Regions from separate parts of the Brevibacterium sanguinis genome, predicted to be linked through region 1. Evidence: predicted binding sites of a transcription regulator. Region 1 holds the regulator's gene; each other region holds the start of a gene.
The links. The regulator LexA, encoded in region 1, represses DNA repair genes until DNA is damaged. The targets are predictions, from matches to a motif close to TCGAACANNTGTTCGA.

Region 1 (3,275 bases):
CGAGCCGTTGGCCGCCCAGATCATCTCCGGGACGAGGTCGACCGAGCCAACCGCCCGTTCGTTGACGCCGTCGAGGTAGGTGACGAGGTGCTCACGCAGCGCCGTGAATTCCCTGTCGGGGTAGCGGTTGAGTCCGGCGAGGTGGCCGTCGACGGCCCGGCGCATCGCCTCGGTGACGACCTCGGGGATCGGATAGGCGTTCTCGTTGACGTTGAGCTGCACCGGAACGTTGAGGTGCGGAGCGCCGTAGGGCTGCTGACCGACGAGGTCGGAGCGGACCGGCAGAGAGTCGATGTTTCCCACACACCGATTTTAGCGCTGGGGAACGTCGAGACTCTGCCCGGGGTGGACGACGGGGCTGTCGAGGTGGTTGAGCTCGACGATGTCGGCGACGACCTCACGGGTGTCGCGGTCGAGGCCGAGGTTCGAGGCCACGGTCCACAGCGACTCGCCCTCGCCGACGACGACGGCGTCAGCGGCGACTCCGACGACCTCTCCCTCAGCGACCGCCTCGGCGGTGAACGTCTGGGTGGAGATGAAGAGCGTTCCGCCGATGATGGCGAGAGCGCACAGGGCGGTGCGGAGCAGGCGCACGGCGCGGCGGCCGCGGACGGTCAGACGCATTTCGTGATTCTTCTCAGACATCGCTTTACCTCTTTCTTCGTACGATTCCACCCGCAATGGGTAGAACGTCTGTTCTATTCAACATGCCAATCGAACAAATGTCCAGTCCATCTCGAACATTTATGAGACAATGAGCGAGAACCAGCGTTGTTGATCGATCTCGAACAACCATCCCAGGCGGCACTGACACGAGATCTCTCGAAGCGCTTCGACCGGTGGGATTAGAACGAAGGGGAAGAGGCAATGGTGCAGAACAAACGAGGCAGAGGCAGGCCGCGCAACGAGGATGTGGCCAGCGAGATCGCGGCTGCGCGCAGCGAAGAGGACGAGGTCGAGATCCCCGACGGGCCGACCGGAGCCGGCGACTTCCGGCTCTCCCCCCGGCAGCGGCTCGTCCTCGAGACGATCGAACGCGCCGTCGTCACCAACGGCTACCCGCCGAGCATGCGCGAGATCGGCGAGGCCGCGGGGCTCGCATCGCTCTCGAGCGTGGCGCATCAGCTCTCGCAGCTCGAGCGGCTCGGCTATGTCCGTCGCGACCCCAAGCGCCCCCGGGCGATCGAGGTCGTCAATCCCTTCGAAGAGGAGGAGGCGGAGCGCGCGAAGTACGAAGAGCTTGCCAACAACACCGTCCAGGTTCCGGTCGTCGGCCGCATCGCCGCCGGTGGTCCGATCCTCGCCGAGCAGGAGGTCGACGACGTCTTCTCCCTGCCGACGCAGGTCGTCGGCTCCGGCGAGATGTTCCTCCTCAAGGTCGTCGGCGATTCGATGATCGAGGCGGCCATCTGCCACGATGACTGGGTGGTCGTGCGCAAGCAGCACACCGCTGACAACGGGCAGATCGTCGCCGCCCTCCTCGACGGCGAGGCGACGGTGAAGACGCTCAAGCGCAAGGCCGGGCGCCAGTGGCTGCTCCCGCAGAACAAGGACTACGACCCCATCGACGGCACGTATGCGCAGATCATGGGTCTCGTCGTCGCCGTCATTCGCCGCCTCTGAGAGCTGTTACCGGGCACGGCCTGCGCGGAGCGACTGCGCATATCGCGGGCGCTATCTGCAGAGTTCGGTTGCTCGAGCACTGCCTGCGCCCGGCGACGATTGCCCCCGACCGGTCACGGTCGGGGGCACTCGTGCGTTCCGCAGGGTCCCTGGGCGCGGACGACCGCCTCGGCGGCAGGGCACGACCGCCTCGGCGGGTTCAGATTTCGAACCCCGCACACGCAGCCGCACAGACAACCCGTGCACGCGGTGGATCAGCGGCTCCGCGTAGGGGGTGCGAAGCTGCGCGGTGTGTGTGCCACTCCGGGTTGTGCGTGCGAAGCTCCGCGACGGATCTGCGGCGCCGCGGTGGTCGTCGCGCTCCGGGTGCCCTTCGACCGCCTCGGCGGGCTCAGATTTCGAATCCCGCACACGCAGCCGCACAGACAACCCGTGCACGCGGTGCGTCAGCGGCTCCGCGTAGGGCCTACGAATCTGGACGGTGCATCAGCGGCTCCGCGGTGGTCGTCGCGCTCCGGGTGCCTTTCGACCGCCTCGGCGGGCTCAGATTTCGAATCCCGCACACGCAGCCGCACCGACAACCCGTGCACGCGGTGGATCAGCGGCTCCACGTAGGGGGTGCGAAGCTGCGCGGGGTGACTGCCACTGAGGGTTGTGCGTGCGAAACCGCGCGACGGATCTGCGGCGCAGCCGAATCAGAGACTGGGATCGTTCACAGACCGTTCTGCACATCGGTCAGGGAGTCGGCAGTCGGATAGCCCTGCGTCGAGTCGCCCATTCCGAGCAGAAAGACCAGGGTGAGCACCATGGCAGCACCGCCGAGAACGAAGGCCACAACTGGCCAGACGTTGAGATAAGTGGCGCCCATGAGCAGCCCGATGCCCCCGGCGGCGAAAAGGGCGAGACCCGTGAGGAGACTCGCCAGCCAATGTTTCCGCTGGGGCTTCTTCTTCCGTTTGCGCGCCATGGCGCGAACTGTACCACCCGGCCCCGCGGACCTCATCCCTTGGCTGCGTCGTCGTCCTTCGCGTCGGCGAGCCGGCCGAGGGCGGTGCGAACGAGCTGCGCGTCGGTCGTCGGCCACATCTGCGGCATCGAGTTGACGAGGTAGCCGGCGTACCGGGCCGAGCGCAGCCGCGAGTCGAGCACCGCGACGACACCCTTGTCAGCTGTCGAGCGGATGAGGCGTCCGGCGCCCTGGGCCAGGCGCAGAGCGGCATGCGTCGCGCTCACCGCCATGAACCCGTTGACACCGCGCTTGTCGGCGTCGCGGGCCCGCGCCTGCATGAGCGGATCGTCCGGACGCGGGAAGGGGATCCGGTCGATGATGACGAGCCGGTTCGTCCTCCCGGGCACGTCGACGCCCTGCCACAGTGACATCGTCCCGAACAGACATGCCTCATCGTCGGCGGCGAACCGGGAGACGAGCGACGGCAGACCGTCCTCGCCCTGGAGGAGGATCGGAACATCGACCTTGGCTCGCAGATGCTCGGCGGCGGCATTCGCTGCCGCTTTCGAGGAGAAGAGTCCGAGCGCCCCGCCACGGGACGCGGTGACGAGCGCTTCGAGTTCGGCCAGCGCCTCCTCGCTCAGCCCGCTGCGACCGGGTTTGGGCAGGTGAGAGGCGACGTAGATGATGCCCTGCCGGCCGT
Region 2 (3,275 bases), on a different contig from region 1:
CGATGACGACCTGGTCCTTGCCGACGAGATCGGTGCGGGAGATCTGACCGTCGAGGTTGATCCGCATGACCGGCCAGTTGAGCCGTGCCGCGACCTGTTCGATGTGCGTGGACTTTCCCGTGCCGTGCAGACCCTGGATGAGGACGCGCGAATTGTGGATGAACCCCGCGAGGACGGCCCGGGTCACCTCCGGGTCGAAGCGGTAGTTCGGATCGATGTCCGGGACGAGGCTGTCGTCGCCGGTCAGCCGCGGCACCTGCAGGTCGCTGTCGAGGCCGAAGAGCCGACGGGCGGATTCCCAGGTGATCGAGTCCCCGGCCGGCGTGGGGTCGGACATGGTGCTGAGCGGATCCGTGGCGGTGCGCATGGTCGGCGCTCCCTTCGTCTGGCGTTCCCCGAGGCGAGAGGCGGTCCGCTCCGGCGACGCATTCGTGGTCGTATCAGGCGATCTCGGTGCTGCGGTCGATGTCGTCGATGCGGGAGATCTTCTCGGCTGCGGCCTGCACCAGCGGCAGGAGAGCGACGAGATCGTCCTCGGACTTCCGCAGCACCGGGGCCTGAATGGCCACGCACTGATTCGACCTCCCCGCTTCTCCGGGGACGAGCACGGCCAGGCACACGAGTCCGTCGAGGTACTCCTGGCGGTCGACGGCGAATCCCTGCTCCCTGATCTCGGTGAGCTCCGCGTCGATGCGGTCCGGATCGGTCATCGTGTGTGGGGTGAAGGCCGGCAGCTGCGACCCGGCCAGCAGACGGCGGCGCTGAGTCTCACCGTACTGGGACATGATCATCTTCCCGCTGGCCGATGCGTGGATCGGCACGCGGGCTCCCGCTTCGAGGTGGACCCGCAGGGGGTGCTGAGTCTCGACGCGGTCGAGGTAGATGACGTCGCTGCCGGCGACCGTCGTGAGGTTGCAGCTCTCCTCGACATCCTCGGCGAGCTGGGCCAGGATCGCGCGACGAGCCCCGTGCCGTGTGTCGTTGAGCAGAATGTCCTCGGCCATGCGCCGCAGGCGCGCACCCGTTCCATAATGCCGGCCGTCGCTGTGCCGGGTGATGAGACCGGCGCCCTCGAGCTGCTGGAGCATGCGGTGAAGCGTGGGCTTGGGCAGTCCGGTCTGCACGACGAGGGACTGCAGGGTGAAGATCTCGTCGCGCGTCGAGATCAGCTCGAGCAGCGAGATGAGGCGCAGCGCCGGCGTCTCCCCGACGAGCGAGAGTTCGGCGCCGAGGCCCGGTTCCGCGAGATTGTCCATGAGCACGCCCTCCTTGGTGTCTCGGAAAATCATACCAAACAGAATAATAACCGGAACACGTATTGACGCGGTCGCCCGCCACCGCCTAGTGTTCTAAGTGTTCAACTTTTTCATCCGAATTGAACGAATAAACGAGACCTCGAAGACGTGGTCTTCCCAACCTCAAGGAGGAGTTGGCATGACAGAACTCGCTGATCGGACCGAGGTCGACGCACCCGAACACGCTCCGAAACCGCAGAAGATCACCTCCTCGGAGGCATTCGTCGAGACCATGGTGGCCAACGGCGTCACCGATGTGTTCGGCATCATGGGATCGGCATTCATGGACGCGATGGACATCTTCGCGCCGGCCGGCATCGACTTCGTTCCGGTCGTCCACGAACAGGGCGCGGCCCACATGGCCGACGGATACGCTCGGGCATCCGGCCGCCACGGAGTGGTCATCGGGCAGAACGGGCCCGGCATCTCGAACTGCGTGACCGCGATCGCGGCGGCCTTCTGGGCGCACTCCCCGGTCGTCATCGTCACGCCCGAAGCGGGCACTAACTCGATCGGGCTCGGTGGATTCCAGGAAGCCAATCAGCTGCCGATGTTCCAGGAGTTCACGAAGTACCAGGGCCACGTGACGAACCCCGCGCGGATGGCCGAGTTCACCGCCCGCTGCTTCGACCGGGCCCAGTCGGAGATCGGGCCCACCCAGCTCAACATCCCCCGTGACTACTTCTACGGCGAGGCGGCCCCCGACATCCCGCAGCCCCAGCGCATCGATCGCGGTGCGGGCGGCGAACAGAGCCTCAACGATGCCGCAGAGCTGCTGGCCCAGGCGAAGAACCCGGTGATCATCTCCGGCGGCGGAGTCGTCATGGCCGACGGAGTCGAGGAGTGCATCGCCCTGGCCGAGCGCCTCGGCGCACCCGTGGTCAACAGCTACCAGCACAACGATTCGTTCCCCGCCAGCCATCCGCTGTGGGCGGGCCCTCTGGGCTACCAGGGGTCGAAGGCGGGAATGACCCTGCTCAATCAGGCCGACGTCGTCCTCGCGCTCGGCACCCGCCTCGGACCGTTCGGCACGCTCCCGCAGTACCAGTTCGAGTACTGGCCCACGGAGGCGAAGATCATCCAGGTCGACGCCGACCACAAGATGCTCGGACTGGTGAAGAAGATCGACGTCGGCATCTGCGGCGATGCCAAGGCCGTGGCCGCCGAGCTCCTCGGGCGCCTCAACGAGAAGACCGTCATCAGCGACGCCACCAAGGACGAGCGGGCGAATCTCATCCGCGCGGAGAAGGAGGCCTGGGAGGCCGAACTCGATTCCTGGACCCATGAGAAGGACGAGTTCTCCCTCGACGTCATCGACGAAGCGGAGAAGGAGGAGGGCAACTGGCTCCATCCGCGTCAGGTGCTGCGTGAGCTCGAGAAGGCGATGCCCGCCGACGTCATGGTCTCCACGGACATCGGCAACATCAACTCGGTGGCGCACAGCTACCTGCGGTTCGAGCGTCCGCGCAGCTTCTTCGCCCCGATGAGCTTCGGCAACTGCGGCTATGCGCTGCCGACGATCATCGGCGCGAAGCGAGCCGCTCCGGAGCGCCCGGCCATCGCATATGCCGGTGACGGCGCTTGGGCGATGAGCATGGTCGAGGTCCTCACCGCCGTCCGCCATGACATCCCCGTCACCGCGGTCGTCTTCCGCAACCGCCAGTGGGGTGCGGAGAAGAAGAACCAGGTCGAGTTCTACGGTCGCCGCTTCATCGCCGGTGAGCTCGACAACGGGGAGAGCTTCGCGGCGATGGCAGAGAGCATGGGCGCCGATGGGATCGTCGTCGACAGGCTCGAGGACGTCGGCCCTGCACTGCAGCGGGCCGTCGATGCGCAGATGAACGAGGGCAGGACCACGGTCATCGAGATCATGTGCACGAAGGAGCTCGGCGATCCGTTCCGGCGCGACGCACTGCGGATGCCGGTCCGCACACTCGACAAATACAAGGACTTCGTCTGAGGAAGAGGATCAGGGGCGCG
Region 3 (3,275 bases), on a different contig from region 1:
AGGATGCCCTTCGACCGTTCGTAGATCGTCGTGCGGGCGTCGCGGCTGAAGGGTCGGCCGTCCCAGTTCCGTTCGATGAAGTACTGCTGGATCTCCGGTCGGATCGACTCGAGGAGGAAGCGCGCATGTCCCGCGATCGGGTAGTTGCGGAGGATCGAGTGCTTCTTCTGCGTGACGTCCCAGGCGGCGAGTGCTCCGAGCCCGACCGCCGAGGCGGCTGCGGCGATCCGTGCGATGCGCTGTCCCGTGGTCTCACCGGTGACCAAGCGAACGATGGGGAGCTGACCTTTCATTGCGCCTCCTTGGGTTGCGCGTCAGCGCAGGCACCGAGGCGGCGGTGCGCGACGGTGGTCACTGCACGGACTGACGGTGCTGTGGGAACTGACGGCTCTGTGCGGAACTATCGGCTCTGTGGGAACTGATGGGTCTGTGCGGATCTGACGGCTCTGTGCGGGCGGCGAGCCGCGCAGGCCAGCGCGGACGACGTGCACAGATGTGCCTCAAGCCGAGCCTAGACCGCCGGAACGGAGATTTCAGGAAAGGGCCACCTGAGTTTTCGTGAACCCTGGGTGGTCTCGGTGTGCGCGGTGGGTGGTCTCGGCCTGCGCGGTGGGTGTTCGGAGGTGGTGGTGCGGGGTCGGTGTTGGGGTCGGGAGGGAGCGCGAGTCGGGAGTTGGCGTCTGGGGTGGCGGGGAGTCGTGGGTGGAGGGGAGTCGAGGATGGATGCGGAGTCTGGAGATGGGCGAGGCCGGGACGGAACTGCTCGGAGCTCAGGGGCGGGGCGGTCGGCGCAGCGAACCGAGGGTGAGTGCGGTGGCCCAGGGGCGGACGCGGCGGTGGGTGCGGCGGACCGGGACGGTGGGCGCGGTCGGCGCGGCGAACCGAGGGTGCGGTCGGCGTGGGGCGGTGATGTCGGGTGAAGTCGTTGCGAGTTCGATGAATTCCCGACCGCGTACGTCCGTGACCAGCGACTTCTGTCGGCAGGCGGAAATCACTGAGTGAATGAATTCATTGTGAAAAAAAGATCGAATAAATTGGGAACAGACTGTTGTGCATGTCACACTCGCGGAGTAGAATCAGACCAACAACGATGAGCGTTGGCGAACGGATCAGGAGTCATGACACTCACCCCGGACAGGCAGAACCACGGGAACGGCGACCGTGCCCGTACGTCGCCTGCGGGGAAGCGGGGATCCGCGTCGAAGCGACCGGGTTCATCTGGGCCGAGTTCTTCTGGGCCGGGTTCATCTGGACCGGGGTCATCCGCAGGCGGCTCGAGTCGACCGACCGGAGCTCCGGAATCGCTGTTCGACCAGCTCAGGGATGCCGGACTCGACCTCAGCGGCAGCATCCACGCCGAACTCTTCGAGGAGATCCCGGCCGTACCGGAAGCTGAGGGTCCAGCGTCGCCTGAGACGTCGATCGCTGAGGCTTCGATCCAGGAGACTCCGGTCGAGGGGGCTCCGTTCGATGGGAATCCGGTCGGCGAGGTTCCCGTCGTTGACGCTCACATCGACGAGGCTCAGATCGGCGAGGCTCAAAGTGATGCGACTCCGGCCGGGGAAGCCCCCGGCGCTGAGGAGCCCGATGACTCTCCCGGTGCCAACGATCCCGATGACTATGGGCATCGCCGCAGCGCAGCGCTCGCGGCCGACGTCTCGGCGCTGTCGGTCGACGAAGACGTAATCGGCCCGGGACCCATCGATGACGACGACCCGGCTGCGGCGGTCGCCGACATGGCTGACACGGGGAACGTCATCTCCGCCTCGCAGAATGCCACGCTCGACACGGGGAACGCCACGTCTGACTCGACGCGCTCTATGCCGGACACGAGGAAGCTGAGCCGGCATCCGCTGCTCACCGATGCGGCCTGGTCCCGTCTGTCCGAGTTCGCGCCCGAAGTCCTCGACAGCATCACGAACCTGACCCGGCTCGAAAGCGAAGTCCGCACCTTCGAACGGCCGGTGGGCCCCGACGACGCGGTGATCCTCGCCGATGCGCTCGAAGCGATCAACCGCGTCAACGCCTCACTCAACGCCGTCACCCTCGCCATCTTCCAGCGAGTCGGAGTGCCCACGGACTTCGGCGCGAAGACGACGAAGGCACTCGTCAAGGATCGTTTGGGACTGTCGGACCAGGAGGCCTATCGGCGCACCGAGGCGGCGAACAACCTCGGCGGACGCGTCGACCTCTCCGGTCAGCCGATGCCGCCGCTGGCCCCCAAGGCCGCAGACGGCCTCCACGAGGGAGTCCTGTCGGCGAACCAGGCGGCGGTCATCGCCGAATGCATGAAACGACTGCCTGCCTGGGTGAGCGCCGAACTGCGGGCCGAGACCGAGGAGCGACTGGTCAAGGAAGCGCCCAACGTCCGCGTCTCCGACCTGCGCGAGATCTTCCAGCGCATGCTCGACATCATCGACCCCGACGGCAAGGAGCCGTCCGAGGGACGCGACCGGTCGGACTACTCGGTTCATCTGCGCGCTCGCCGCAACGGTGACTGGGAGCTGTCGGGTCGGCTCGACCCGATCACCGGCGGCCTGCTCAACGGCCTGCTGACCTCGAGAATCGAGTCATGCCGGACAACCGGCGAGCAGGGCGGCGCGGATGCAGCGAGCGGTCAGGGCGACGCCGGCAGGAATGGCGACGCCGGCAGGAATGACGACCCCACCAGTGATCGCGATGCCAGCCGAGATGGCGGCCTCGGCAGCAGCGGGTTCCCCGGCACCGAGGCGGCCGGCGAGGAGTCACCCAGCGCCTTCGACGTGCTCGATGCGGTGCTCTCCGGCGACCGGCACGATGCGCCGCTGTTCGCTCAGGACGGCACCGGCCAGCGACTTCCGGGCACGGGCACCAGTGCCGATGCCTCGGGAGGAACGGCTGCGATGGCAGGTCACGGCGGTGCGGACGGCAGCGCCTATGGAGTGCGCAGCGACGGCACGACGGTGAGCACGATCGACGCTCAGCCCTCGGCCCGCCGGTGGATCTACGAACGATTCGCCTCCCTGATCGGCAAGATCGAGATGAATCGCCCGAATTCGGGCGCGAGGTACTCGCTCGTCGTCACGGCGAAGGCCGAGGATCTCGCCTCGAGAACTGGCCAGGGCAAGACCGGCACCGAGAATCCGGTGCCGATGTCCGAACTCACCTCCTCCGGACTCAACGGCAGAGTGTTCTTCCACCTCATGAGCGACTCGGCCAAGACGGTGCAGGTCGCCACCGAGAAGCGCTTCGCCGACGAGAAGCAGACGGCGATCATCACGGCGAGGGATATGGGA

Region 2: xsc (sulfoacetaldehyde acetyltransferase) is a predicted target of LexA. The motif match lies at 1,396-1,411, and genes of this name have one in related genera.
Region 3: ABD154_RS08405 (HNH endonuclease signature motif containing protein) is a predicted target of LexA. The motif match lies at 1,675-1,690, and genes of this name have one in related genera.

Annotation. Positions count from the first base shown of each region.
Region 1 is NZ_BAAAMB010000016.1:269,583-272,857, reverse strand. Features, by position in the region: gene ABD154_RS17250 (histidinol-phosphate transaminase) at 1-303, opposite strand, end outside; gene ABD154_RS17245 (LysM peptidoglycan-binding domain-containing protein) at 313-624, opposite strand; gene lexA (transcriptional repressor LexA) at 868-1,623, shown strand; gene ABD154_RS17235 (hypothetical protein) at 2,336-2,590, opposite strand; gene ABD154_RS17230 (ATP-dependent DNA helicase) at 2,623-3,275, opposite strand, start outside.
Region 2 is NZ_BAAAMB010000009.1:263,554-266,828, forward strand. Features, by position in the region: gene ABD154_RS11505 (AAA family ATPase) at 1-337, opposite strand, end outside; gene ABD154_RS11510 (IclR family transcriptional regulator) at 441-1,289, opposite strand; gene xsc (sulfoacetaldehyde acetyltransferase) at 1,435-3,255, shown strand.
Region 3 is NZ_BAAAMB010000007.1:29,924-33,198, forward strand. Features, by position in the region: gene ABD154_RS08395 (FMN-binding glutamate synthase family protein) at 1-293, opposite strand, end outside; gene ABD154_RS08400 (hypothetical protein) at 1,260-1,628, opposite strand; gene ABD154_RS08405 (HNH endonuclease signature motif containing protein) at 1,737-3,275, shown strand, end outside.